Regions from separate parts of the Brachybacterium aquaticum genome, predicted to be linked through region 3. Evidence: predicted binding sites of a transcription regulator. Region 3 holds the regulator's gene; each other region holds the start of a gene.

Region 1 (9,380 bases), 1.4 Mb from region 3:
GTACACCGTCACCTCGGAGCTCTCCGAGGAGGCGAAGGCAGAGCTCGCCGCCAAGGGGGTCAACTTCTCCGGAGACGTCGGTGTGAACAGCGGGAGCTCACGCTCCACCGAGTACGAGGTGACGGTCCCCGAGGGGACCTCCATCGCCGAGGTGCTCGCGATCACGCCCCACGATCCGTCATCGATCCCGCCGGGGGCTTCCGTGTCCTTCTCCAGCGAGCGAGCCACGTCCGGAGGCGCGGACGTCGGCATCGGGGTCGTCGGAGACGGGCTGTTCTCCATCGGTGCCCAGAAGTCGAACGGGGAGGGGACGACCACGAGCGTCGGCCGTGACTCCGACGGGAACCTCACCGTCACGACGGGACCGACGTCCGCGATGAACAGCACGGTCACCGCGCGGCTCGGCACCGATGACCTCAATCTGCACATCGCCCAGTCCGACTCCCGGGACGGCTCGACCTTCGAGACTGCCACGTTCGAGGACACCGCCTCCGGACGCAGGGCCTACCAGGAAGCCCTGACGAACGGCAAGTACCCGAGCAACACCGGTGACGGTGTGCTCACGACATACGTCGAGAACCAGAGGACCAGGACCGTCGACGTCGCCGGCGGCGTCACCACCGGTCCGGCAAGTTCCGAGCTGTCGAGCAACATGTTCACGCAGCAGTCGATCACGCGCACGTACCCGGACGGGCACCAGGAGAGCGCGGCGCAATGGCTCCCTCACGGCGATTCGTCGATGACCAGTGTCGTCCGCTCGGATGCGAGCGGGAGAGAGTCCACCTACGTCGTCACCCTGGACACCTCGGGCGGCTCCCGCGCGGCGACATCGTCCTACGGCCTCGAATCCCCGGGCGACCGCACGAGCATCCTCCTCACCGAGGACGAGGCATCGGTGGTCCGCGATCATGCCCGGGCCCTGAAACTTGTCCCTGACGATGCCGGGACCGCTGAAGCGCTCTCCATGGTGGTGCAACGGTCCTCGGATGCGGACGCCGCGATCAGCAATCTCGAGGGCCACAATGCCATCGCGGACTCGACAGGGAAGAGTGAGCCCGTCGGCGGCGACTACAGGGCTCCGGGGAGGGCCTTCAACCCCGAGCATCAGTCGGTGCGGGACGGGAAGCTCGCCGACAGGCACTGAGCGGAGGCCGTAGTCCGTGCATCAGGGCGCTCGAAGGTGGGACCTCGATTCGCGGTCAGCCTCCACTCGTTAGGCTGGCCACGACCCCCACCCCTCGAAGGAGGCCAGCATGCCCATCACCGTCAAGGGCGTCGTCGCCCGGGCCGCGAAGCAGCCCGCCGAGCTGCTCGACATCGTCATCCCCGACCCCGGTCCCCACGACGTCATCGTCGACATCGAGGCGACCGGCGTGTGCCACACCGACCTCGCCTACCGCGACGGCGGCATCAACGACGAGTTCCCGTTCCTGCTCGGCCACGAGTCCGCGGGCCGCGTGTCCGTGGTCGGCGAGGCCGTCACGCACGTCGAGGTCGGCGACTACGTCGTGCTGAACTGGCGCGCGGTGTGCGGCGAGTGCCGCGCCTGCAAGAAGGGTGTGCCGCAGTACTGCTTCGCGACCCACAACGCCTCGCAGAAGATGACTCTCACCGACGGCACCGAGCTCACCGCGGCCCTCGGCATCGGCTCCTTCGCCGAGAAGACCCTGGTCCACGAGGGCCAGTGCACGAAGGTCTCCGAGGACGCCCCGGCCGAGGTCGCGGGTCTGCTCGGCTGCGGCGTCATGGCCGGCCTCGGCGCCGCCATGAACACCGGCCAGGTCCAGCGCGGCGAGTCCCTCGCCGTGATCGGCCTGGGCGGCGTGGGCTGCGCCGCGATCGCGGGCGCGAAGCTCGCCGGCGCCACCACCATCATCGGCCTGGACGTGGACGAGAAGAAGCTCGCCGCCGCCGAGGAGCTCGGCGCCACCCACACCCTGCTCACCAAGGGCCTCTCCCCGCAGCAGGTCGCCGACAAGGTCCAGGAGCTCACCGGCGGCTTCGGCGCCGACGTGGTGGTCGACGCGGTCGGCATCCCGCAGACCTACGAGGCCGCCTTCTACGCCCGCGACCTCGCCGGCCGCGTGGTGCTCGTGGGCGTGCCCCGCCCGGGCGTCGAGATCACCCTGCCGCTGGCCGACGTGTTCGGCCGCGGCGGCGCGCTGAAGTCCTCCTGGTACGGCGACTGCCTGCCCGAGCGCGACTTCCCCGATTTGATCGACCTCTACCTGCAGGGCCGCCTGCCGCTGGAGCGCTTCGTCACCGGCCGCACCGACCTCGCCGGCACCGACGCGGCGCTCGACGCGCTGCACGACGGCAACACCCTGCGCACCGTCGTCGAGGTGAAGCGATGACCGCCCGCCTCACCCACGGCACCACCTCCGGCACCTTCTCCCTGGACGGGGAGACCCACGAGGTCGAGAACAACGTGTGGGTGCTCGGCGACGACGAGCAGTGCGTCGTCTTCGATGCCCCGCACGACGTGCAGGCCATCGAGGACCTGGTCGGCGAGCGCGAGTGCGTGGGCATCCTGCTCACCCACGGACACGACGACCACGTCCGCTTCGCCCCGGAGCTGTCCGAGGCGCTCGAGGCCCCGATCCTGCTGAACCCCGCCGAGCGCGAGGTCTGGCAGCTCACCCACGGCGACCTCCCCTGGGACGACGACATCGCCGACGGCGACATGTTCACCATCGCGGGCGTCAGCCTCGAGGCCCTGCACACCCCGGGCCACTCCCCCGGCTCGACCTGCTTCTACTCCGAGGAGCTGGGCGCCGTGTTCACCGGCGACACCCTGTTCCAGGGCGGTCCCGGCGCGACCGGCCGCTCCTTCTCCTCCCGGGAGACCATCGAGGAGTCGATCCGCGAGCGCCTGTTCGCACTGCCGGACGACACCGTGGTGCACACCGGCCACGGCCCGGACACCACCATCGGTGCCGAGAAGCGCAACGCCCAGGGGGACTGGCTCTGAGGGGCCGGCATTGACGGTCTCTCCGGGCTGAGCGCTCGGCAGGACTCCCCCGCCCGACGGCGGCGACCGCACTGCGCGGTCGCCGCCGTCGGCGCGTCCGGGGGTGCAATGGCCCGTCGGCCGATCGAATCGAACACCTGCACGCGCTTCCATCGCCGCAGTTCGCAGCCCATTCGGAGTTATCCACACACCTTTCGGCTGTCACCCCTGCTCCGTAGAATGGATCACACATTCGAGGACGCGGGCGAGGGGCCCGCAGCACCGCGCGAGGGGGCGAGGGCATTGGGTGACACCGCTGACGACGACTCGCCATTCCTCCTCGCGCCCCCGGACAGGAAGGCCGCCGCCGCGGCCGAGCGCGCAGCCCAGCGGAGGCGTCGCCGCCGCTCCGTGACCCAGGATCGCGTCCGGAGGGCCGGGGCCGAGCGCTCCCGCCGCACCGGACAGAAGCTCACCCAGCTCTGGGACAGCGGCCGTGAGGACTCCCGCCGTCTCGCCGCCCGCTACCGGACCCTGCTGGAGACCACCCAGGACCCGCTCGGCCCCGACTGGGACAAGGACGAGGCGGCGATGGACGAGCTGAACGTGTCGCTCGCCCTGCGCTGCGCGAGGACGCAGGCGGCCCGCATCCTCCGTGAGACCCACCGGGTCGGCACCCTCCTGCCCCGCACCCTCGAGCGGCTCGAGCGGGGCGACCTGCCGGTGGGCTGGTTCGAGAAGGTCCTCGAGCGCACCTCCGACCTCGAGGACGATGCCGTGCGCGGGGTCGACGAGGCGCTCGGAAAGGTCGCGCTGGACATCACCCCGGAGTCCTTCTCCCGGGAGTTCGGCCACCTCATCACCTCCGCGATCAGCCGCACCCCCCTGCCCGAGCGGGCCACCCCGGCGGCCCGTCGGCGGGTCGTCATGGACCCGCCGCGCCCGGACGGCACCGGTTGCCTGCGCATCATCGGACCGCTGCCCGAGATCCTCGACCTCGCCGAGCGCCTGGACCGCGCGGCCCACTGCCTGCAGGACGCCCAGCGCGACGCGCTCTACGACGGCACCGAGGTCCCCGGCGATCCGGGCGGGCTGATCAGCGCGAGCGGCGTGCTGCCCACCCTCTCCGCGCTCCGCTTCGACCTGCTGCTCGCCGCGGCCCTGGACACCGACGGCGTCGAGGTGCCCGAGCCCCGCTTCCGGATCACCGTGACGGTCCCGTTCATGACGATGCTCGGCGAGTCCGACGCCCCGGGGATGCTGGACGGCACCACCCCACTGCCTGCCGAGATGGCCCGCGAGCTCGCTGGCCGCGAGGACGTCTGGTACCGGATCCTCACCGATCCGGCCACCGGGAGGTTCCTCCCCCAGCCCGCGCAGCGGTACCGCCCGAGCCCCGCCCAGCGCGAGCATCTGCGTCAGCGCCAGCCCACCTGCGCCGTCCCCGGCTGCGGCCGCCCCACCCGGGAGCTCACCGAGTTCGACCACATCGAGGAGTTCGACCACGAGGATCCCGCCGCCGGCGGCCCCACCTCGGTGGAGAACCTCCATGCGCTGTGCCGCCAGCACCACCGGCTGAAGACCCTCGGCCGGCTCGACCCCGTGCGGGACGACGAGTCGGGCACCACCTGGTGGATGACCTCGGAGCACCTGATGGCGCGGCAGGAGGACAGCCGCGACCTCGCCACACCCCAGGTCGTCGAGGAGATGACCGAGGCATGGGAGCAGTTCGAGGCGCTTCGCCTCGCCCGGGTCGACAATGCCCGTCGGCTCTGCGAGGCTCTCGAGCAGGGCCTCTCTCCCAGTGATCCGATTCCGGGCCCGAACGGGGAGGACGGCTGGCGACTCGGGCGGGACGGGTCCCTCCAGCCGCCGGGCGACCCGCCGCCGTTCTAGCGACGGGGAGCTCGCCGCGGGGGCGCGGTATCAGCGAGGTGCGCGGGATCAGCGAGGCGGGGTCGCCTCGTCGTCCGACGACGACTCGTCCGACACCGCCACGTTCGACACCGCCCCGTCCGACGCCGCCCCGTCCCCGACCGGGCCCGTCGGCCGCGACTCCCCGACCGCCGCTCCCCCGCCCTGCAGGCTCGCGAGGTACGCGTTGTACGCGGCGAGCTCCGCCCCGCCGTCGCGCTCGGCCTTGCGGTCGTACTGGCGGGCGCGGCGGTCCTCGGAGCGCATCCACAGCACCGCGACGATGATCGCGTAGCCGACGGTGGGGACCTCCGAGATCGCCCACATGATCGACGCGCCGCGCTCCTGGATGAGCATCAGCCGGTCCGGGTCGTACATGCCCAGGTCCGTGTACCAGTTCTCGGCGATCAGCCAGGTCGCCGAGTACAGCGCCACCCCGAAGAAGGCGTGGAACGCGAGGGTGACCAGCAGCGTGAGCAGCTTCATCACCGGGTTGATCGGCCGGGGCGCGGGGTCGATGCCGATCAGCACCCACGCGAACAGGTACCCCGAGGCGAGGAAGTGCACGGTCATCAGCACGTGCCCGGCGTGGTGGTACATCGCCAGCTCGAACAGCGGCGTGAAGTAGAAGACCACGAGCGAGCCGGCGAAGAACAGCCCGGCCACCGGCGGGGAGGAGATCACCCGGGAGTATCCGGAGTGCAGCGCCGCGAGCACCCATTCGCGCACGCCGCGGGAGCCGTCGGTGCGCGGGGCGACCGCGCGGGACAGCAGGGTCACCGGCGCGCCGAGCACCCACAGCGGCGGGGCGATCATCATCATCGCCATGTGCTGGACCATGTGGGCGTCGAAGCGGAACAGGCCCCAGGCCGCAGCGCCCCCGTTCATGACCCAGGCGAAGGCGAGGCAGCCGGCGATCCAGCTGAGCGTCCGCACCCACGGCCAGGCGTCGCCGCGGCGGGTCAGCCTGCGCACGCCGACGAGGTAGAGCCCCGCCATCGCCGCAGCGATCCCGAGGGAGACCCAGTCGGGCTGGACCACGGTGAACAGAGCGCCCGGGCCGAACTCGCGCTCGGGCGGGAGGTGGCCGGCCAGTGACAGCACGCGCAGGTCGCCGACGACGGGGACCTCCTGCGGCACGGGCGGGGCCGAGCGGCCGAGCGCGATCGACGCTCCGATCACGGCGGCGAGGAGGATCCCCTCGGTGAGCGCGAGGTGGCGGAAGCGCAGCCGGTCCCCGAGGCGGCGGCGCTGCAGGGCGCCGAGCACGGCGAGGGCGAGGAGGCCGACGGTCTTGGCGAGCACGACGCGGCCGTACCCGGTCGTGACCAGGTCCGCCCAGCTGTCCAGGCGGATCGAGGCGCTGAGCAGGCCCGAGAGGGCGAGGACCACGACGGCCGCGAGCGCCCACGGTGAGAAGCGGGCGACGACGGCGCGGTGGCGCTCGTCGTCCAGGCGCGGACCGAGCAGGCCGATGACCAGCAGCCCGCCCGCCCACACGGACACCGCCACGATGTGCAGGGCCATGGCGTTGACGGCGTTGACGTGGTCGAGGCTGGCGCCGGCGTGGCCCGCGAGGCCCAGCGTGAGCGCACCGATGCCGGAGAACGCGAGGGCCCAGCAGGCGAGCACCGTGGTGCGGACGGCGAGGGCGAGGCCGTGGAAGAGCGCCGCGAGACCGGCGAGCACGGCGACGACGAGCTGCAGGCGGCCGAGCTCCCCGCCCAGCGCGACGTCCCACAGGTTCAGTCCGGAGCCGGGACCGGCGGCCTCGAGCCCTCCGAGGGGGACCTGGGCGAGCGAGGCGAGCGCCCACAGCAGCGCCCCGGCCGCGGCGAGGCGCACGGTCGCGCGGCGCACCGGGTCCAGCGCGGTGGTCTCGCGGCGGGAGGGTCCGGGCAGCAGCAGGACGGCGACGCCGCCCGCGCCGATCGCGAGCAGCATGCCCAGGTGGTGCAGGGCGCGGACCACGGGCAGGCCCCAGGTCACCAGGGGGCTCGCAGGGATCAGCTGGGCCGGGGCGAGAGCGCCGGTGGCGGCCATGCCGAGGAGCGCGGCGGCGAGGGTGAGGAGCAGCAGGGCGGGCAGGAGCAGCCGCGGGAGGATCCCGGTCCCGCGGTCAGATGCGGTGGTGGCGGGAACGGTCGGCGTGGTCATGCCTTCGGTCATGCCTCCAGGCGTCGGCGGCGGAGCGTCTCGAAGAGGCAGACGGTCGCGGCGGTGTGGACGTTCAGGGATTCGGCGTGCCCGGCCAGCGGGATCCGCACGGTCAGGGGCGCTGCGGCGAGGGTCGCCTCGTCCAGGCCGTGGGCCTCGTTGCCGAGGATCCAGGCGAGGCGCGCGGGAAGCGCAGTGTCGAAGAGGTCGCTGTCCGCGTAGCCGCTGGTCGCGGCCGCGGTGACGTCGGCGGCGGCGAGGGCGGGCAGGAGCGCGTCGATCTCGGCGCCGGTGAGGACCGGGAGGTGGAAGAGGCTGCCGACGGAGGCGCGCACCGCCTTCGGCGAGTACGGGTCGGCGCTCGTGCGGGTGAGCAGCACGAGGTCGGCGCCGGCGGCGTCGGCGGTGCGGATCATGGTGCCGACGTTGCCGGGGTCGCGCACCTCGTGGAGGACGACGACGGTGACCGGTCCGTCCGCGGGCAGGGCGCGGACGGCACCCAGCGCGGCGGCCGGGTCCTCGGCGGAAAAGGTGGCCAGCGCGATCGCGCCCTGCGGGGAGACCAACGCTCCCCCGACAGCAGCCCCCGGAGAGGCATCGGCACCGCCCTGATCGCCGCCGCCGTCACCGCTGTCGCGGACCATGGCGCGCAGGATCTGCTCGTCGACCTCGCGCAGCGGCGCTCCGGCCTCGGCGGCGAGGGAGGCGAGCTCGGGGTGGTCGGCGCGGGCGCGCACGGTGAGGAAGACCTCGAGGGCGAGGTCGGCGCGGTGGGTGAGCAGGGAGCGGACGGCCTGCGGGCCCTCGACGCGGAAGCGTCCCTGCTTGCGACGCGCCGAGCGCCCGGTCAGTGCCGCCGCCTTCCTCACCCGCTCGGAGCGGGGCGAGGTGAGGGGGGACTGATCCGGGCGCTCGGTCATCGCGGGTGCTGCTGCGATGTCAGGCCGCGGGGGCGTTGACGTCCTTGGGGAGGGCGTTCTTGGCGACCTCGACCAGGGCGGCGAAGGCCGGCGCGTCGTTGACGGCGAGCTCGGCGAGCATGCGACGGTCGACCTCGACACCCGCCAGGCCGAGGCCCTGGATGAAGCGGTTGTAGGTCAGGCCGTTGGCGCGGGACGCAGCGTTGATGCGCTGGATCCACAGCTGGCGGAAGTCGCCCTTGCGCTTCTTGCGATCGCGGAAGTTGTAGGTCTGCGAGTGCAGGACCTGCTCCTTCGCCTTGCGGTACAGGCGGGAGCGCTGGCCGCGGTAACCGCTGGCCTGCTCGAGGATCTCCCGACGCTTCTTCTGGGCGTTGACCGCCCGCTTCACGCGTGCCACGTGATACTCCTTCAGTCGTTAGTTCAGGGGCGCGGGAGACGTGCTCCCGCGAGGGCGATCAGCGGCCCAGCAGCTTCTTGATGCGCTTGGTGTCGGCCTTGTCGACGTTGGTGTCGGAACCGAGGCGGCGCTTGCGGGTGGAGGACTTGTGCTCCAGCAGGTGGCGGGCGTTGGCCTTCTCGCGCATGAGCTTGCCCGAGCCGGTCACGCGGACGCGCTTCTTGGTCCCCGAGTGGGTCTTGTTCTTCGGCATCTGCCTTGTTCTCCTTGTTACGTTCTCAGGACTCGGAGCCGGTCTCGGCCTCGGCCTCGGGAGCGGACGTCTCGTCCGCGCCGCGGGCAGCGGCCTTCTCGGCATCGGTCTTGCGCTTGCGGGCCTCGGCCATGGCCTGGGCCTTCTTCTTGTGGGGTCCGAAGACCATCACCATGTTGCGGCCGTCCTGCCGCGGGTGCGACTCGACGAAGCCGAACTCCGAGACGTCCTCAGCCAGACGGTTGAGGAGGCGCACACCCATCTCCGGGCGCGACTGCTCGCGGCCGCGGAAGCGGATGATGACCTTGACCTTGTCGCCGCCGGAGAGGAACTTCTCAACGTTGCGGCGCTTGGTCTCGTAGTCGTGCTTGTCGATCTTCAGGCCCATACGGATTTCCTTCTGGACCGTATTCGCCTGGTTCTTCCGCGCCTCACGGGCCTTCAGGTTGGCTTCGTACTTGTACTTGCCGTAATCCATGAGACGGGCGACCGGCGGGTTCGCACCGGGCGCGACCTCGACCAGGTCGAGATCTGCTTCCTGGGCGAGACGCAGGGCGTCCTCGACACGGACCTCGCCGACCTGCTCGCCGGCGGGCCCGACCAGGAGGACCTTGGGGACCCTGATCTGACCGTTGATGCGCTGTTCGCTGATGTTGGCTCCTCACCTTGTTTCGAGTCGGAAGACGACGAAGGCCCCCGCAATCATGCGGAGGCCCCAAGGTGCATGCGCATCAGCGCAGGGCGGGCACGGCGGCCCACTCGCCGGCTCCGAGGACCCGGCTGCGA
Region 2 (9,380 bases), 330 kb from region 3:
CCAGGTCACCGAGCTGCCCGCCCTGCCCCGCGCCGGGGAGCCGACGATGCTGGTCGCGAACCTGCCCTACAACGTCGCCACCCCCATCCTCCTCACCATGCTCGAGCGCTTCGGCTCCCTTCGCTCGGCGCTCGTGATGGTGCAGTCCGAGGTCGTGGACCGCCTGACCGCCGGGCCCGGCTCGCGCACCTACGGCGGACCGAGCGTGAAGGCCGCCTGGTACGGCCGCGCCGTGCACGCGGGGCGCATCTCGCGGCAGATCTTCTGGCCCGTCCCGAACGTGGACTCCGCGCTCGTGGAGCTCGTGCGCCACGAGCGGCCGCTCGGGGACGAGGCCGAGCGCGCTCAGGTGTTCGCCGTGGTCGACGCCGCCTTCGCCCAGCGCCGGAAGACCCTCCGCGCCGCGCTCGCCGGCTGGGCCGGAAGCGCCGCCCGCGCCGAGGAGATCCTGCGGGCGGCGGCCGTGGACCCGTCGGCCCGCGGCGAGACGCTCGTGGTCGAGCAGTTCCAGGCCATCGCCCGGGCGGCGGGGGAGAGCGCGCCGGCCGACGGGGCACCCGGCCCGTCGGCCGACGGGGAGATCCCCGGATGAGCCCCGCGCTCGAGCATGTGGTGGTGCGCGCCCCCGGCAAGATCAACCTCTCGCTGCACGTGGGCGGGGTGGACGAGCGTGGCTACCACGCACTCGCGACCGTGTTCCAGGCCGTCAACCTCTACGAGACCGTCACCGCCACGCGCGCCGACGAGCTCAGCCTCGCGGTCGACTCCGAGGTGCCGGGCGAGGTGCCGCTGGACGGCACCAATCTCGCCCTGCGCGCCGCCGAGCTGCTGCGCGCGGAATTCGACGTGAACCTCGGGGCGGCCCTCCACATCCGCAAGCAGGTCCCGGTCGCCGGCGGCATGGCGGGCGGGTCGGCCGACGCGGCCGCGACGCTGGTCGCGCTGGATCGTCTGTGGGGGCTCGGTCTCGGGAGCGAGCACCTGCGCCGGCTCGGCGCGCGCCTCGGCGCGGACGTCCCCTTCGCGATGCTCGGGCACACCGCGCTCGGCCAAGGCAACGGCGCCGACCTCACCACCGTCCTCACGCACGGCGAATGGACCTGGCTGCTGGCCGTCCCGGGCGGTCACCTGTCGACCCCGGAGGTCTTCCGACGGTTCGACGAGATCGTGGCCGCGAGCGGCCGAGGCATCGTCGAGCGACCCGAGATCGACGGTCGCCAGCTGCAGGCCCTCAGCGGCGGCAGCCTCGAGATGCTCGCCGACACCCTCCACAACGACCTGCAGGTCGCGGCCTTCGCACTGCATCCGGGGCTCGAGCCGGTCGTCGAGGCCGCCGAGCGGCTCGGCGCCCACGCCGCGATCGTCTCCGGGTCGGGGCCGACGATCGCCGCGCTCGTCGAGGACGAGGCCTCCGCCCGCACCGTCGCGGCGGGGCTCATGAGCGACGGTCTCGTGGAGTCCTGCCTGGTGGCGCGGGGGTCCGCGCCGGGAGCGAGCGTGCTCGAGGCGAGCTGAGGGCCGTCGGGGAGCTGAGGGCAGTCGGGGAGGGGCCGCTCTCCCTCTGCGTTCGCTCCTGCACAGCACCCGCTCGTCCACAGCCGAGCACCTCGCAGCGTCGTCTGTCGGAGGGGCGTGCGAGCATGAGGCTCCGAAGGGTCACTGTGTGACCAGCTGTTTCTCTCCCGCATTTTCGGAGGACGATTCTCTGTTGCCGAGGATCTGTCGTCGCGGAATGCGGAGATTCGTTATGTCCACAGGATGTTTTCGAGGCGGGATGTCGTTTCTGCGGATGATTTCTCCAGGGGGTGATTGGCACTCCCGCGTCAGGCAACGTCGCCGTCGGATCCCGCGCTGACCGAGCATGATGAGAGGGGCTCCCGCTCCTGGGGTGTGCGGGCGCATCGACCGTTCCTCCCCACGCCTCGGTTATCCACAATTCGAACCTACTTGCGAGTAGTGTCGCTCCGGGTCTTCCGCTCCTCGAACCGCTGTGCGAAAATTGACGCATGACACAGGAGCCGCAGGATCGCGAATTCCCCGAGGAGGCCGGAACCGGTCTTCCGGAGGAGCGCGATGCCCGCTCCGCCGAGCTCGCCGCAGAACTCTCCGCCCCGCCGATGTCCCTCCCGATCACGGCCGACGGCGGGAGTCTCACCATCGGCGACGTCGATCTGCGCGATGCCCGGGAGATCCTCGCCGAGCTCGGCGCCCGCGGCTCGACAGTCCTCGACCGGCTCTCCGCCGAGGAGTCCATCGCCCTGCTTGCCGGGATCGTGGACATCGAAGCGGCGCTCGAGGCAGTCCGCGTGCGCGCCATCGTCCGCCTCGAGCAGGCGGTCAAGGACGACTGCCTCCGCCGCGACGAGAACGCCCGGCAGGCCACGAACGTCGCACGCTCCGAAGCCTCCCGCGTCCTGAAGCAATCGCGCTCGGTGGCCGGACGGAGCATGGCCACCTCCCGCCGTCTCGTCCAGAGCATGCCGGGAATGCTCACCGCCCTTGCCGGGAACGCGCTGCGCGCCCAGTCCGTCCACAAGATCGGGTCGTCCATGGGTCCCGTGACGCCGGAGGTCCGCGAGCAGGTCGACGAGCTCCTCACCGCCCAGCTCTCGGACCTGAAGGACTGCGGCACCGGGGAGATCGGCGACCACGTGGCGAAGGCACTGCACTCGCTGGACCCGGCGGGGGCGGCGGACCGCCATCGGGAGGCGAAGAAGGAGCGCCACGTGACGATCCGCCGCGCCGACCACGGCATGGCGACCGTCACCGCACTCATCCCCGCCATCGACGGCGCCCGGATCCGCAAGGGACTCTCGGTCGCCGCGGAGGGCGCGCGAGCGCACGGGGACCGGCGCGGGCATCAGCAGATCATGGCCGACCTGTTCACCGACGCCCTGATCGGCCGCGGTGACGGCGTCGATCCGAGCGCTCTCGAGGTCTGCGTCGTCATCACCGACCGCTCGCTTTTCGTCCCCGCACACGCCGACGCCGCGAGCATCGAGGGCTTCGGCTCCGTCCCATATGAGCACGTTCGCGAGGAGATGCTGCGCGTCGCTAAGGCGGAGGAGGACACGGAGCTCTCCCTGACGATGCGGCGCCTCTACACCGATCCCGACGACGGCCAGCTCGTCGCCCTCGAATCCAGATCCAGAGCATTCCCCACCTCGCTCACCCGCTTCCTCACCCTTGCCCACCAGACCTGTCGGGCACCGCACTGCGACGGCTCGATCCGGCAGATGGACCACATCGTGCCCTGGTCCGAAGGCGGGGAGACCTCCCTCGAGAACGGCAACGGGCTCTGCGCCGCCGACAACCAGAAGGAGAGCGCCGGCGAGAAGGTCGAGGTGGTACTCGGCGAGGACGGAGTGCGCCGCACCGTCCGCTGGACCAGCCGCTACGGGCAGTCGGCCAGCCGGCGGGGCATCAACTTCGACCCGGTCGGCACGTACACCCGCCAGCTCGAGAGGGAGCGCCGACAGCGCGGCGAGCTCTCGCCGGGGCCGAGTGCGCCGGAGCAGAACTCCTCTCTCCTCCGCGCTCTCGAGAACCTGCAGCTGCGCCTGCCCGACGTCCCGCTCCCCGCGAGGATCATCCGCCCGCAGGACCGCGTCGACGTCTACTGCCTGGGACATCACCCCCGACAGTGACGGGCGGGATGCAAGTCGCCCGAGGTCGCACAGTTTCACGCCACCGACACGACCTCATCCTGGCCGCGCTTCATCCCGTCCGCACAGCCGTCACCTCACCCGCACAGCCTCACCCCAGCTGCTCGGACAGCTCCAGCCAGCGCTCCTCGAGCTCCTCGTTCTCCTGCTCGACCTCGCGCAGCTCCGCGGTGATCTCCTGCAGGCCCTGATAGTCCGTCTGATCGTGGTCCGCGAGCTTGGCGTGCAGCTTCTCCGTGGTCCTCGCGAGCTTCTGCATCCGACGCTCCACCGCGCCGAGCTCCTTCTGCGCCGCATGCGCCTCCGCGCCGGTCAGCGAGGGGGCCCCGTCGGACGCCCCACCCGTCCCGGACCCGCCGCCCGAGCCACCCGACGCACCCGCCGCGGCCTCGCTCGCCGCGCGCAGGTCGAGGTACTGCTCCACGCCCCCCGGCACGTGCCGCACCTTCCCGTCGAGCACCGCGTACTGCTGATCCGTGACGCGCTCGAGCAGGTACCGGTCGTGGGAGACGACGATCAGCGGCCCGGGCCAGGTGTCCAGCAGGTCCTCCATCGCCGCGAGCATGTCGGTGTCCATGTCGTTCGTCGGCTCGTCCAGGACCAGCACGTTCGGCTCCTCCAGGAGCGTCAGCAGCAGGTCCAGTCGGCGCTGCTGACCACCGGACAGCGCCCCGACCTGCACCTTCTGGTGCGCGGCGGTGAAGCCCAGCCGCTCAAGCAGCTGACCGGGGGAGACCTCGTCCTTCCCTGCCGCATACGAGCTGCGGTACCGGCCCACCAGGTCGCTCACCCGCGTGCGCAGATGGTCCTGCAGACCCTCGAGCCGCTGCGAGACCTGCCGCACCGTCACCGTCTTGCCGCGCTTGACCCGGCCGGTCTGCGGCTCGAGGTCCCCGGTGATCAGCGCCAGCAGCGTCGACTTGCCGGCGCCGTTCGGGCCGAGCACGCCGATGCGGTCGGCCGGACCGATGTGCAGCGTCACGTCGTGCAGCACCGTCGTCTCGCCGTAGCCGGCGTCGACGTCGAGCAGGTCGATCACGTCGCGGCCCAGGCGCGAGGTCGCCAGCTGAGTCAGCGCGACCGTGTCGCGCACCGGCGGCTCGCCCGCGATCAGCTCGTTCGCGGCGTCGATGCGGAACTTCGGCTTCGAGGTGCGGGCCGGGGCACCGCGCCGCAGCCACGCGAGCTCCTTGCGCATGAGGTTCTGCCGCTTCGACTCGATCGCCGCGGCCTGCCGGTCGCGCTCCACGCGCTGGAGCACGTAGGCCGCGTACCCGCCCTCGAAGGGCTCGACGATCCCGTCGTGCACCTCCCACATCCGGGTGCAGACGGCGTCGAGGAACCAGCGGTCGTGCGTGATGACCACGAGCCCGCCGTCCTTCGCGCTCCACCGCCGGCGCAGATGCTCGGCCAGCCATGCGATGCCCTCGACGTCCAGATGGTTGGTCGGCTCGTCCAGCAGCAGCACGTCCCAGTCGCCCACCAGGAGCTCGGCGAGGTGGACGCGGCGCAGCTGACCGCCGGAGAGGTCGGTGAGCGGCGCCTCGAGATCGATGCCGCCGAGCAGCCCGGCGAGCACGTCGCGGATGCGCGCGTCGGACGCCCACTCGTACTCGGGCCGGTCGCCGACCACCCGCTGGCGCACCGTCGCCCCGACGGTCGCCTCGTCCTGCTGGGAGAGCACGCCGACGCGCACCCCGCCGCGCACGGTGACCCGGCCGTCGTCGGGCTCCTGGGTGCGGGCGAGCAGGCGCAGCAGCGTCGACTTGCCGTCTCCGTTGCGACCCACCACGCCGATGCGATCGCCCTCGTCGATGCCGACGGTGATGTCGTCGAGCAGCACGCGATCAGGCAGTGCGACGTGGAGGGACTGGGTGCCGAGCAGATGGGCCATGCGGTGGTGTCCTCGAAGGGTGGGTGTGTCAGGGTGGCGCGAGCGGTCAGCGCATCAGGGGTGGTGAGCGCGCGAGGGGTTGGTCAGCGCGCGAGGGGGTCCGAGGTCTCGAACGTGAGCAGCAGCGCGCGCAGCATGCCGGCGAGCTCGGAGCGGTCCGTGTCCCCGAGCGGGGCGAGAAGCTCGCGCTCCGCGGTCAGGAGCCGCTCCATCGCCGCGTCGACCCGCGCGACGCCGTCGGGCCGCAGCCGCACCTCGACCGACCGGCCGTCGTGCGGGCTGCGGTTCTTCGAGACCAGCCCGCGGGCGACGAGCTTGTCGATCCGAGTGGTCATGGTGCCGCTGGTCACGAGGGTCTCGCGCATGAGCGCGCCGGGGGAGAGGGCGTCCTCGGCGCTGCGGCGCAGGGCCGAGAGCATGTCGAACTCCCAGCCCTCGAGCCCCGCGTCGGAGAACGCCTCGCGCCGCGCCGTCTCGAGGAAGCGGGACAGGCGGGAGATGCGGGAGAACACCGCGAGCGGTGCGACGTCGAGATCCTCGCGGGCGCGGGCCCAGCCCTCGACGATGCGGTCGACCTCGTCGTGGGGCGGCGCGAGGGCGCCGTCGGGTGCGGCAGGGGTCGTGGGCATGAGGCGAGTCTAGGTTCTCGCGTCCGACGGGGCGCTCAGCCCCGGGACTCGCCGGGCTCCTCGCGCTTGCCGCCCGTCCCTTCGCGCTTTGCGCCGAGCTCCGGCTTCTTCTGCAGCGCGCTCAGCCCGTACCAGGAGAGGTTCACCATCCGCGCGGCGACGATCTCCTTGGACGGCTTGCGGGTCTCCAGCCACCACTGCCCGGTGTAGGCGACCATCCCCACCAGCATCTGCGCGTACAGCGCCGCGTCCTTCGGAGGATAGGAGTGCAGGCGCAGCTGGGCGGCGAGAATCTCCTCGACCCGTTGGGCGACGTCGGTGAGCAGGGAGGAGAAGGTGCCGACCGAGTGGCTGACGGGGGAGTCGCGCACGAGGATCCGGAAACCGTCCTCGTTCTCGTCGATGTAGGAGAGGAAGGCGAGCGCGGCCCGCTCCATGAGCACCCGCGGATGGGCGCGCTGATCGAACAGCGAGGTCTCCAGATCGGAGAGCAGCGTCGAGACCTCGCGGTCCACGACCACGGCGTACAACCCCTCCTTGCCGCCGAAGTGCTCGTAGACGATGGGCTTGGAGACCTTGGCGCGGGCGGCAATCTCCTCGACCGTGGTCATGTCGAAGCCCTTCTCCGCGAAGAGCCGTCGGCCGACGGCGACCAGCTGTTCGCGCCGCTCCTTGCCCGTCATCCGGGTCGACCGGCCGCGAGGGGCCCCGTTCTCCGCCATGCGGCGATCCTGCCACAGCTCGCGTGCGCGCCCCGTGCACGTCACCGCGTGCACGTCACATGCGTCCCACCGGCCCCGTCGGGCCCCGTGGCGCGGTCGCCGGGCGATAGGATCGGGCCGCGCCCGCGCCGGTCGGCCCCTGCCCTCCGGCGCTCCCTGCCTGCGGTGCGCCCCGGCGGAGTGCTCTCCGACCGAGGGCTGCCGAAGCGCCGGGAGGGACGCGGTCCGCCATGGTGTAATCGGCAACACCTCAGATTTTGGTTCTGAAGTTTCAGGTTCGAGTCCTGATGGCGGAACGCCCGCCGTCCCGAGGGGACGGTGCGCCGGACCCACCCGTCGATCCCACCCTCGATCTCTAGGAGCTGCCGACGTGGCCACAGCCGAGACCACCGCACCCGCCGCCGTCATCGTCCTCGCCGCAGGCGCCGGGACGCGCATGAAGTCCTTTACCCCGAAGGTGCTCCACCAGCTCGGGGGCCGCTCCCTCCTGGTGCATGCGCTGACCGCCGCCGAGGGCACCGGTCCCGGTGAGCTCGTCGTGGTGCTGCGCCACGAGCGCGACCGCGTCGCCGAGCACCTCGCCGAGCACGCCTCCGAGGTGCTCGTCGCCGACCAGGACGAGATCCCCGGCACCGGCCGCGCCGTCCAGTGCGGTCTCGAGAAGGTCACCGCCACCGCGGGCACCGTGCTCGTGACCTACGGCGACGTGCCGCTGCTGGATCCCGCGACCCTGCGCGAGCTGGTCGCCGCCCACGAGTCCGAGGGCGCCGCCGTCACCGTGCTCAGCGCCCGCGTCGCCGACCCCACCGGCTACGGCCGCATCCTGCGCAGCGAGGACGGCACCGAGGTGCTCGGCATCGTCGAGCACAAGGACGCCACCGACGAGCAGCGCGCGATCGACGAGATCAACTCCGGCATCTACGCCTTCGACCTCGCGGTGCTCCGCGACGCGCTCGGCCGCATCACGACCGACAACGCGCAGGGCGAGATGTACCTCACCGACGTGCTCGCGATCGCCCGCGAGGACGGCCGCTCCGTCCGCGCCGTGGTCACCGAAGACGTGATGATGGTCGAGGGCGTCAACGACCGCGTACAGCTCGCCCAGCTCGGCGCCGAGATGAACCGCCGCATCCTCGAGCGCCACATGCGCGCCGGCGTCACCATCGTCGACCCCTCCACCACCTGGATCGACGCCGACGTCACGATCGGCCAGGACGCGATCATCCTGCCCGGCGTGCAGCTCCACGGCGCCACCGACATCGGCGCCGAGGCGACGATCGGCCCCGACACCACCCTGCGCGACACCGAGGTGGGCGCCGGTGCCGAGGTGGTCCGCTCCCACGCCCTGCTCGCCGTGATCGGCGAGGGCGCGACCGTCGGCCCCTTCTCCTACCTGCGCGCCGGCACCGACCTCGGGGCCAAGGGCAAGATCGGCGGCTTCGTCGAGACCAAGAACGCCGTGATCGGCGAGGGCGCGAAGGTGCCCCACCTCAGCTACATCGGCGACGCCGAGATCGGCGAGGGCACGAACGTCGGCGCCGGCACGATCGTGGCCAACTACGACGGCGTCAACAAGCACCGCACCACGATCGGCAAGCATGTGCGCGTCGGCTCGGACAATGTGCTCGTCGCCCCCGTCACCATCGGCGACGGCGCGGCGACCGGCGCCGGGACCACCGTCCGCAAGGACGTCCCCGCCGGCGCGCTGGGCGTGAACGCGGTCTCGCAGCGGAACGTGGAAGGATGGACCCTGCGACGCCGTGCCGGGACCCCGGCGGAGAGCGCGGCCCGGGCCGCCCTCGACGCCGAGGACGGGTCCTCCGCGCAGACGCCCGCACCCACTGCCGCCGAGGAGCACAAGGAGCACGAGCAGCGATGAGCGGAATCGTCACCACCGGGGAGAAACGACTGGTCCTCGCCTCCGGACGGGCCCACCCGGTCCTCGCGCAGGAGGTCGCCGCCGAGCTCGGTGTCGAGGTCCTGCCGATGGACGCCTGGGACTTCGCCAACGGCGAGATCTACGTGCGCTACGGGGAGTCCGTGCGCGGCACCGACGTGTTCGTGCTCCAGTCCCACCCCGCGCCCATCAACACCTGGGTGATGGAGCACCTCATCATGATCGACGCGCTCAAACGCGCGTCGGCCAAGCGCATCACCGCGATCGCGCCGAGCTTCCCCTACGCCCGCCAGGACAAGAAGCACCGCGGCCGCGAGCCCATCTCCGCCCGCCTCATGGCGGACCTGTACGAGACCGCGGGCGTGGACCGCATGATCTCCGTGGACCTCCACGCCCCGCAGGTCCAGGGTTACTTCAACCGCCCGCTGGACCACCTCATGGCCCTGCCGATCCTGGCCGACTACATCCAGGAGAAGTACGGCCAGGAGGACATCGCGGTCGTCTCCCCGGACGCCGGCCGCATCCGCGTGGCCGAGCAGTGGTCCAAGCGCCTCGGCGGCGTGAACCTCGCCT
Region 3 (9,380 bases):
GTCTCCACCGCCACCATCGCGCTGCAGACCCAGATCGTGCGCAAGGACCTGCCGCGGCTCGTGGAGGCGCTCGCCCCGCACCTGCCGCGCACCCCCACCTTCGCCCTGCTCAAGGGCCGCGCGAACTACCTGTGCAAGCACAAGATCGCCGGCGGCTATCCCGTGGACATCGAGCCCGGGGCCCTGTTCGCGGAGGCCTCCACCGACCCCTCGCGCAGCGGAGGGGAGCGACTCGGCGAGCAGGTCAAGCGCCTGCGCGAATGGGCCGACGAGACCGACTCCGGCGATCGCGACTCCCTCGAGGACGCCGTCTCCGACCGCGCCTGGCGCCAGGTCTCCGTCACCGGCAACCAGTGCATCGGCACCTCCTGCCCACTGGTGGAGAGCTGCTTCGCCGAGCGCAGCCGCGAGATCGCCCGCGAGGTGGACGTCGTGGTCACCAACCACGCCCTGCTCGCCATCGACGCCTTCGACAAGCACGGCATCATCCCCGACCACGACGTGGTCGTCTTCGACGAGGCCCACGACCTCACCGCCCGCGTCACCAGCGCCGTCACCGACCAGCTCAGCCCCGGCCTGCTGCGCGCCACCGTCCGCGAACTGCGCGGGCTCGGGGTCGCCGGCACCGCGCTCGAGGACGCCTCCGAGGAGCTGCGCGAGGCGCTCGAGCTCGCCCCCGACGGCCGTGTCATCGGCGACCTGCCGGAGCGGCTCGCCGACGCGATCGTGCAGCTGCGCGTCGAGGCGCGCACCGCCCACTCCGACGCGAAGGACGCCGGCGACGACTCCCTCGCCGGGGCACGCAAGACCGTCCGCGCGAACCTGCAGGAGATCATCGACGTCTGCGAGCGCCTCACCGACCCGGGGGAGGACGACGTCGTCTCCGTCTCCCGCGGCCAGGCCACCGGGCGGGTCTCCCTCCAGGTCGCCCCGCTCAGCGTCGCCGGCGCGATGCGCGGCGCCATCCTCGAGGAACGCACCGCCGTGCTCACCTCCGCCACCCTCGCCCTCGGCGGCCGCTTCGAGCCCGCCGCGGGGGAGGTGGGCCTCGCCCGCTCCGGGCGCATGGACGCCGACGCGCTGCCGCGCACGGAGGACTCCGGAGCGTGGGCCGGGATCGACGTGGGCAGCCCCTTCGACTATCGCCGCCAGGGCATCCTCTACACCGCCCGGCACCTCCCTCAGCCGGGCCGCGAGGGGCCCTCCCCGCTGATGCTCGACCACCTCACCGACCTGGTGGAGGCCTCGCGCGGGGGAGCGCTGTGCCTGTTCTCCTCGCGCCGCGGCGCGGAGCTCGCCGCGGAGCACGTGCGCGCCCGCCTGGACCTGCCGATCGCCGTGCAGGGCGAGGACTCGATGGCGAACCTGGTGCGCACCTTCCGCGAGCACGAGGACGCCTCCCTGTTCGGGACCCTCACGCTGTGGCAGGGCGTGGACGTGGCCGGACGCTCCCTGCGACTGGTCACCATCGACCGGATCCCCTTCCCCCGTCCCGATGATCCTCTGACCGCCGCGCGCCAGGAGCGCATCGGTGCGCACGGCGGCAACGGGTTCATGGCGGTCTCGGCCCAGCACGCCGCGCTGCTGCTCGCCCAGGGTGCCGGGCGGCTTATCCGCACCGAGTCCGATCGCGGCATGGTCGCGGTGCTCGACCCGCGACTGTCGACCGCGCGGTACGGGAGCTTCCTGCGCGAGTCGATGCCGCCGCTGTGGCCGACCTCCGACCCCGAGGTCGCCCTCGGCGCGCTACGCCGCCTCGCGGCGAGCTGAGCGCGCTGCCCCGCCTCGCGGCGAGCTGAGCGCACTGCCCCGCCTCGCGGCGAGCTGAGCGCACTGCGCCGCCTCGCGGCGGGCTGGAACCGCTCAGACGGCGCGCAGCACCGCCACGACCTTGCCGAGGATCTCGGCGTGGTCGCCGAGGATCGGGGCGAAGGCGGGGTTGTGGGGCATGAGCCAGACGTGGTCGTCGCGCTGGACGAAGGTCTTCACCGTCGCCTCGCCGTCGATCATCGCGGCGACGATCTCGCCCTTCTCCGCGGTGGACTGCGAGCGCACCACGACCCAGTCGCCGTCGCAGATGGCGGCGTCGATCATCGAGTCGCCGACCACCTGCAGCAGGAAGAGCTCCCCGCCTCCGACGAGCCGCTCGGGCAGGGTGAACACGTCCTCGACCTGCTCCTCGGCCGTGATGGGGATGCCGGCCGCGATCCGGCCCACCAGAGGCACGTTCACCGAGTGCGGCGTGAGGGTCGACTCCGGGGCGGCGGGGGCGGGGGCGTCATCCGCATCCGGCATGACGACCTCCATGGCGCGCGGACGCTTGGGATCGCGGCGCAGGAAGCCCTTGCGCTCGAGGGTCTGCAGCTGGTGGGCGACCGACGAGGACGAGGTCAGGCCCACGGCATCACCGATCTCCCGCATGGTGGGCGGGTATCCGCGCGCCGCGACCGCCTCGTTGATCGTCTCCAGGACCAGGCGCTGGCGGCGGGTGAGCCCCTCGGTGCGCGCATCGGCCGGCGCGTCGCCGCGGGCCCGGGTCGGCTTGGGGGTGCTCGTCGTCATCGTGCGGCCTCCTGAGGTCCTGGCGTGAGGGGTCCTGGCTTCGTCTGTCGGACCCTCGCGGTTCAGTAGGTCCGTGGCCCCAGACTAGGGCGGCACCGGACGGAAGCCAAACATGTGTTCGAGATTCCTCTTGCGTGTCGCACGACCCGACGGCTACAGTCGCACAGAAATTCGATCGAACAGGAGTTCGGAGATGCGTACCCATACCGCCACGGTCCTTCCCTTCCCGCGGCAGGACGAGCAGCGCCCCGCGCGTGCGGTTCGAGAGCACGTTCGACTCGAGCCGACCCGCCGCGGTCGCCTCCTCCTGACCGTCGTCGCCTTCCTGCTCGGCCTGCTCGTCGCGGCCGTCGCCCTGCTGGTGCTGGACCTCCCCGCCGCCCTCGCCGGCACCGAGGAGCGTCCCGCGGTCGTCACCGTCCAGCCCGGGGACACCCTCTGGGGCTACGCCGAGGAGCACGCCCCCGAGGGCGTGAGCCACTCGGAGTACGTCGCGCAGGTCCGCGCGCTCAACCACCTGCCCACCGGTCGGATCACCGCCGGCACCGAGATCGAGCTGCCTGCCGAGGGGAACTCCGCCCGCTGAGCGCATGCGGTGCCGGTACCCTGAGCGGATGCACTGCCCGTTCTGCCGCCACCCCGATTCGCGCGTCGTCGACTCGCGCACGTCCGACGACGGCGCGACCATCCGGCGCCGACGCCAGTGCCCCAACTGCTCCCGGCGCTTCTCCACCTCGGAGACCGCCTCCCTGTCCGTGCTCAAGCGCTCGGGCGTGAGCGAGCCCTTCAGCCGCGCGAAGGTCATCTCGGGCGTGCGCAAGGCCTGCCAGGGCCGCCCCGTCAGCGACGACCAGCTTGCGATGCTCGCGCAGAAGGTCGAGGAGAACATCCGCTCCAGCGGTCAGGCCGAGATCGACGCCCATCAGGTCGGTCTGGCGATCCTCCAGCCGCTCCAGGAGCTCGACCTCGTCGCGTACCTGCGCTTCGCGAGCGTCTACCAGGACTTCGACTCCCTCGAGGACTTCGAGGCCGCCATCGCGCGGCTGCGCGCCGAGGGCATCGGTGACGCTGCGGACGTGCAGGCCGCGACCGCCGGCGCCGCCGACTGAGCGCCGCACCTGTCACCCGGCCCCCCGGCGCGGCGGGGTCCACAGGATTCCCGGACGTGGTGCGGAGCGGGTCCCGGATGTGCTTAAGATGTCCTCCGTGCACCGACGAGGTGCGCGTCTGATCGGCGGTCGTGGAGGGGAAGCCACGGCCGCCGATCCTCGTTCCGGGACAGGTGAGCGGCGACCCGGGGATCGCTGGTCAGAGGATCGGCGGTCCGGGGATCGCCTGTCCGGGGGTCGGCAGCCCAGCGCTCAGGCGCCGTCTGCACCCTCCGGAGCCATGCCGGCCGGCAGCTCCCGTGCATGGACCACCCCGAGGTGCTGGGTCGAGCGCGACATGGCGACGTAGAGGTCGCCCGCGCCATGGGCGTCGATCAGCTCGGCCGGCTCGACGATCACCACGGTGTCGAACTCGAGGCCCTTGGCGTCCTGCGCGGTCATCACCGCGATCTCGTCGTCCACACCCGCGGACCCGGTCCCGATCCGGGGCAGGTCCCCGTCGGCCCGCAGCGCGGCGGCGAGGTCCTCGAGCCGCTCCGCCGCGGCGATCACCGCGATGCGCCCGGGGATCCGCGCATGCACGGCACGGACCGCCGCGGCGATGCGCGCCGTGAGCTGACCGGGCTCGGTCCGCTCCAGCAGCGGGTCCTCGTCCCCTTCGCGCACCGAGCTCACCGCGGTGACGGGCAGGGAGTGGGCCTGCGCCATCGCGACCGCGCGGTCCATGATCCGTGCCGGGGTGCGGTAGTTGACGGTGAGGTGCTCGACCTCGAGCCGGTCCTGGACGTATGGGGAGAGCGCCGCGGTCCACGAGTCGGTGCCACCGGCGGAGGAGGTCTGGGCGACGTCGCCCACCACGGTGAAGGACTTCGTGGGGGCGCGGCGCATCAGGGCGCGCCAGCTCATGGGGGAGTGCTCCTGCGCCTCGTCGACCACCACGTGGCCGTACGTCCAGGAGCGCTCGGAGGAGGCGCGCTCGGCGAGGGTGCGGCCGTCGCGGATGCGGCTCACCTGGTCGGCGAGGTCCTCGGCGCGGACGATGCCGGAGGTGTCGATGTTCTCGATGACCTTGCGGGCGTACTCCACGTCGGCGCGGCGCCGCTCGGCGTCGTCCTTGGCCTTCGCCTCCGCCGGGGCGGAGTCCTCGCCCAGCAGCTCGGCGATCTCGTCCAGCAGCGGCACGTCCTCGACGGTCCACTCGGCGTCCTTCGGGCGCACCAGCAGCGACACCCTGTCGGCGAGGGCCCTCGGTGCCGCGGCCCGCAGCCGGTCCGGGCGGGAGAGCAGGATCCGCAGGAAGCCCTGCGGGGTGTAGGGGAGCCAGGCGAGGTTCAGCTGCCGCCTCACCTCGGGATCGTGGCGCAGGTCCGAGAGCAGGTCGGGGCGGTCCTCGGGGACCACGGTGCGGCCCTCGGCCTTCAGCGCGCGCTCGTAGGCGTCGACCAGGCGGTCCATCGCCGCGCGGACGAACACGGTGCGGGCGGCGTTGTGGGGCCGGTGGGTGGCGCGCGCCTCGCGACGGGCGGAGCGCACCATGTCCCGGGTCAGCACGAGGTCGGTGCCGTCGATTCGCAGGCGCACGTCCTTCTCGGGGACGACCTGGCGCAGCTTGACGGCCTTGGCGAGCAGGTCCGCCATGGCGATGTCGCCCTTGACGCGCGCGACGTCGTCCTCGTCGTGCGCGAAGGTGGTCACGCCCGGGAACATCTCGCCGGGGGTCATCATCACCACGCCCGACTCGCCGAGGCTGGGCAGCACCCGCTCGATGTAGCGCAGGAAGCCGGGGGTGGGCGCCATGATCAGCACGCCCGTGTGCTCCAGGCGGCGACGGTGGGTGTACAGCAGGTAGGCGGCGCGGTGCAGCGCGACGGCGGTCTTGCCGGTGCCCGGCCCGCCCTGCACCACGAGCACGCCGCGGTTCTCGGAGCGGATGATGCGGTCCTGCTCGGCCTGGATGGTGGCGACGATGTCGCCCATGCGGCCGGTGCGGGTGCCGGAGACGGCCGCCAGCAGCGCGCCCTCGCCCTGCAGCACCACGTCCTCGGCGCCGCCCTCGAGCATGGACTGGTCCAGCACGTCGTCCTCGAGCCCCACCACGGTGCGGCCGCGGTTGATGAGGTGCCGGCGCAGCCGCACCCCGAGCCGCTCGGTGCTGGTGGCGCGATAGAACGCGGAAGCGGCAGGGGCGCGCCAGTCCACCAGCAGCTGCTCCCGCTCCGGGGTGAACAGGCCGATGCGGCCGATGTAGTGGCGCGCGGCGTCGTCCATGTCGAGCCGGCCGAACACCACGCTGCGCGAGACCGAGCGCAGCAGCGCGAGACGGTCCTCGTACAGCGCCATGAAGGCGTCGCGCTCGGAGCGGTTCTGGTGGGTCGAGGCCTGCTGCGAGCCTTGGATCTGGTCGAGGTTGCGCTCGACCTGCGCGATGAGCTCGTCGACCCGCTCGTAGAGCCGGTCCGCGTACTCCTGCTCCCGAGCGATCTCCCGTGCGACCTGCGCCTCGGTCCGGACCGTCTGCTGCTCGGACTCGTCCACTGACCTGCCCCCTCGATGTCTCTCCACACGCCGCGCGCGCCCCGGGCGCACCCAGGGCGGCGAAGCACGGTGGTCCATTATGGTGGACGGGCCTGGGTGCGCGTGCCATCAGGTCACCGACTGTCCGACGGCCGCGAGGAAGGGGAGCGCGATGCGCGATCCGCGCGATCTCTACCGCTTCGAGTCCACCGAGGTCCTCGAGGCCGTGCCCCGTTCCGGTCTCACCCTGGTCCACGCCCTGCCGGGGATGGTCGATGCCGGCAACGCCTGCCGCATCGCCGCGCGGTACCTGCGCGACGAGCTGCGCCACCTGCGCCTGGTCTCCTTCGACACCGACGAGCTGCTGGACTACCGCGGCTCACGCCCGCAGGCGACCTTCGACGGCACCTCCTACACCGACGTCGACATCCCCGAGCTCACGCTCTGGCTCGTGTACGACGAGGCGGACCAGCCCTTCCTGCTCCTGGACGGCCCGGAGCCGGACCTGCAGTGGAAGCGGCTCGTCGAGGCGCTCACCGACCTCATCGAGTACTTCGACGTCGAGCGGGTGGTGGGCATGCAGGCGGTCCCGATGGCGGTTCCGCACACCCGCCCGATCGGCCTGTTCGCGCATGCCAACGACCCTGCACTGCTCGGCATGCCCCACACCCGTCCCACCCCGGCGCCGGGCACGGACCCGTCCGAGGGGGAGGAGGGCATGGCGGAGCTGGTCATCCCCGCGGCCTTCGGGGCCCTGCTCGAGCACACCCTCGGCCGCGCGGGTCATCCCGCCATGGGCTATGCCGCGCAGATCCCGCACTACCTCACCCGCACCGACTTCCCCGCCGGGGCGCTCGCGCTGCTGCGCCGGGTCAGCGAGGCGGCGGATCTCGAGCTTCCCCTCGTCCACCTCGGCGACCTCACCGATGCGGCGACCGTCGCCCTGCAGGGCACCCTCGCCCAGAACAACGAGGTGCGCCAGATCGTCAGTGCGCTCGAGGAGCAGTACGACGCGATGAGCGAGGGAGCGGACCGCGCGCCCCTGGCCACCACGCTCGACCTCCCCACGGCCGACGAGATCGGGGAGCACTTCGAGCGCTTCCTCGCCGACCGCGATGACGAGGACGAGGCGGAGGAGGGTCCCGAGGACCCCGAGTCCCCGCGAGGACAGTGACCCTCACGCCGCGCGACAGGGCTGCGCGGGGTCTTGGGAGCGAGTTCGTTACTGCTTCGTGACCAGCAGGCGGACGTCACCGTGTGAAGCGGGCCACGGTCATGACAGAATGTCCGCGTTGCGGTGATGCAGGTCCAGCAGGACAGCCCGTCGATGATGCCTCGGCACAGCAGTACGGCTCGCACCAATGCGCCACCCGCCTTGGCGGGGGACGGCTTCACGCGGCACCGCGGTCGCGTCGTGCGGCCGATGATGGACGACACAGAAGGTGACAGGTATGGCACAGGGCTCGGTCAAGTGGTTCAACGCCGAAAAGGGCTACGGATTCATCGAGATCGACGGAGGCGGCGCAGACGTCTTCGTGCACCACAGCAAGATCGACATGGACGGCTACCGCTCCCTCGAAGAGGGTCAGCGAGTGGAGTTCGAGGTCAGCCAGGGGGACAAGGGGCCGCAGGCCGAGCAGGTCCGCCCTCTCTGATCACGGATCTCCCGTGAGTGCACGGGCCGGGAAGGAGCATCGCGCTCCTTCCCGGTCCGTTCTTCGTCGTGGGGGACAGGTCGGCCGACGGGCCCTCTGGCCCACAGCCCCGTCGGCCGACCGGTCAGTCGGTCCCGCCGACGTCGATGACCTGCCCCGCCCGGGCGAGCGCGCGCACCCGGTCGGTCGGCGCCAGCCGCACCGAGACCGCATCGGAGCGCAGCGCGCGGTCCACCCCGTCGGGCAGCGGGCGCTGCGAGGCGAGCAGCACGCAGTTGCCCCGGCGCTTGCCGGCCAGCTGGGAGGGCTCGGCGATGATCCTGACGTGCGCGAACACCTCCGAGAGCGTCGCGACCTCGTCGGCGACCAGACCGGTCCCGGGCGGCGCCGCGCAGTTGGCGAGGTAGAGGCCGTCCTCCCGCAGCACCCGCGCCGCATGGCGCACCGCCTGCACGCTCGTCAGCTCCGGCGGGGTGAGGGAGCCCGAGAACACGTCCCGCACCAGCACGTCGAAGCGATCCTCGCGCCAGTCGCGCAGCGCGGTCAGCGCGTCGTCGATCCGCAGCCGAAGCTGCGGGGAGCGGGGCAGGTCGAACCACTCGCGCACCTGCTCAGCGAGCAGCGCATCGACCTCGACCACGATCTGGCGGGAGCGGGGATGGCGGGCGGCGACCGCGCGGGGGAGTGAGCATCCACCCCCGCCAAGATGCGCCAGCTGCGGGGCCCGCTCGTCCGGGAAGTCCTCCAGGTGCCGGTCGATCACCAGCAGCATCCAGCGCATGTACTCGAACACCAGGTGCTCGGGATCGGGGTGCAGGTGCGAGGAGGGGACGCCGTTGACGTCCAGCAGCACCGACCCGTCGTTCTCCCGGGTGAGCCGGGCGGCACCGGTGGAGATGGGGATGAGGGTGTCCAGCGGGCCGAGGTGCTCGAACACGGCACGCGGCGCACGATCGCGGCGGGGCATCGCCCCACTCTAGGAGATCACCGAGGGATCAGCGGGCGAGCGCCGCCGCCCTCCACGACCGTTCCTCCCCAGGGCGGCGCCCTCCACCGGGCGGCGTCCCGAGCGTCGGATGTCACACCCCCTGCGTAGCGTCGTCCTCGGCACGACAGCACAGGCAGCACAGCACTGGCAGCAGCGCACAGGAGGAGCAGAGCGATGACCCACACGACGGCCCGTCCCACCACCCGCCGCACGGCCGCACCCGCGCTGCGGTCCGAGGCGCGCGCCCAGCGCCTCCTGCTGGCCCGGCTCGATCAGGACCAGGCCGATCTCGAGCGGGCGCGCCAGCTGCTCCAGCAGGCGCACGAGCTCGCCGGCCCCGCCCCGCGCGAGTCCTTCGAGCTCGTCCACCGCGCCGCGCTCCGCTGCGCCGGGGTGCTGGTCGCCCGGGCGAACCGGGAGCGTCGCCGGGCGCTCCCGCTGAACGTGTGGACCGCGCTGGACCGCCTGGGCGGGGCGGCCGCGGAGCGCTCCGCGCAGATGGCCCCGATGGTCGCCGAGCGGATGCGACTGGACCGGGACCCGCGTGCCCTG

What was found. The regulator LexA, encoded in region 3, represses DNA repair genes until DNA is damaged. The targets are predictions, from matches to a motif close to TCGAACANNTGTTCGA.
Region 1: HNR70_RS03220 (HNH endonuclease signature motif containing protein) is a predicted target of LexA. The motif match lies at 3,192-3,207, and genes of this name have one in related genera.
Region 2: HNR70_RS07725 (HNH endonuclease signature motif containing protein) is a predicted target of LexA. The motif match lies at 1,981-1,996, and genes of this name have one in related genera.

Annotation. Positions count from the first base shown of each region.
Region 1 covers NZ_JACHLZ010000001.1:712,143-721,522, reverse strand. Annotated here, with positions in the region: gene HNR70_RS03235 (hypothetical protein) at 1-1,144, shown strand, start outside; gene HNR70_RS03230 (S-(hydroxymethyl)mycothiol dehydrogenase) at 1,254-2,354, shown strand; gene HNR70_RS03225 (MBL fold metallo-hydrolase) at 2,351-2,971, shown strand; gene HNR70_RS03220 (HNH endonuclease signature motif containing protein) at 3,362-4,846, shown strand; gene HNR70_RS03215 (bifunctional copper resistance protein CopD/cytochrome c oxidase assembly protein) at 4,895-7,033, opposite strand; gene HNR70_RS03210 (TrmH family RNA methyltransferase) at 7,030-7,941, opposite strand; gene rplT (50S ribosomal protein L20) at 7,961-8,341, opposite strand; gene rpmI (50S ribosomal protein L35) at 8,400-8,594, opposite strand; gene infC (translation initiation factor IF-3) at 8,620-9,198, opposite strand.
Region 2 covers NZ_JACHLZ010000001.1:1,730,595-1,739,974, reverse strand. Annotated here, with positions in the region: gene rsmA (16S rRNA (adenine(1518)-N(6)/adenine(1519)-N(6))-dimethyltransferase RsmA) at 1-592, shown strand, start outside; gene HNR70_RS07730 (4-(cytidine 5'-diphospho)-2-C-methyl-D-erythritol kinase) at 589-1,515, shown strand; gene HNR70_RS07725 (HNH endonuclease signature motif containing protein) at 2,007-3,647, shown strand; gene HNR70_RS07720 (ABC-F family ATP-binding cassette domain-containing protein) at 3,757-5,559, opposite strand; gene HNR70_RS07715 (MarR family winged helix-turn-helix transcriptional regulator) at 5,643-6,188, opposite strand; gene HNR70_RS07710 (TetR/AcrR family transcriptional regulator) at 6,224-6,910, opposite strand; tRNA gene HNR70_RS07705 (tRNA-Gln) at 7,135-7,206, shown strand; gene glmU (bifunctional UDP-N-acetylglucosamine diphosphorylase/glucosamine-1-phosphate N-acetyltransferase GlmU) at 7,281-8,789, shown strand; gene HNR70_RS07695 (ribose-phosphate diphosphokinase) at 8,786-9,380, shown strand, end outside.
Region 3 covers NZ_JACHLZ010000001.1:2,064,227-2,073,606, reverse strand. Annotated here, with positions in the region: gene HNR70_RS09275 (ATP-dependent DNA helicase) at 1-1,770, shown strand, start outside; gene lexA (transcriptional repressor LexA) at 1,864-2,562, opposite strand; gene HNR70_RS09265 (LysM peptidoglycan-binding domain-containing protein) at 2,756-3,148, shown strand; gene nrdR (transcriptional regulator NrdR) at 3,177-3,671, shown strand; gene HNR70_RS09255 (HelD family protein) at 3,924-6,206, opposite strand; gene HNR70_RS09250 (PAC2 family protein) at 6,358-7,359, shown strand; gene HNR70_RS09245 (cold-shock protein) at 7,637-7,840, shown strand; gene HNR70_RS09240 (spermidine synthase) at 7,965-8,807, opposite strand; gene HNR70_RS09235 (hypothetical protein) at 9,003-9,380, shown strand, end outside.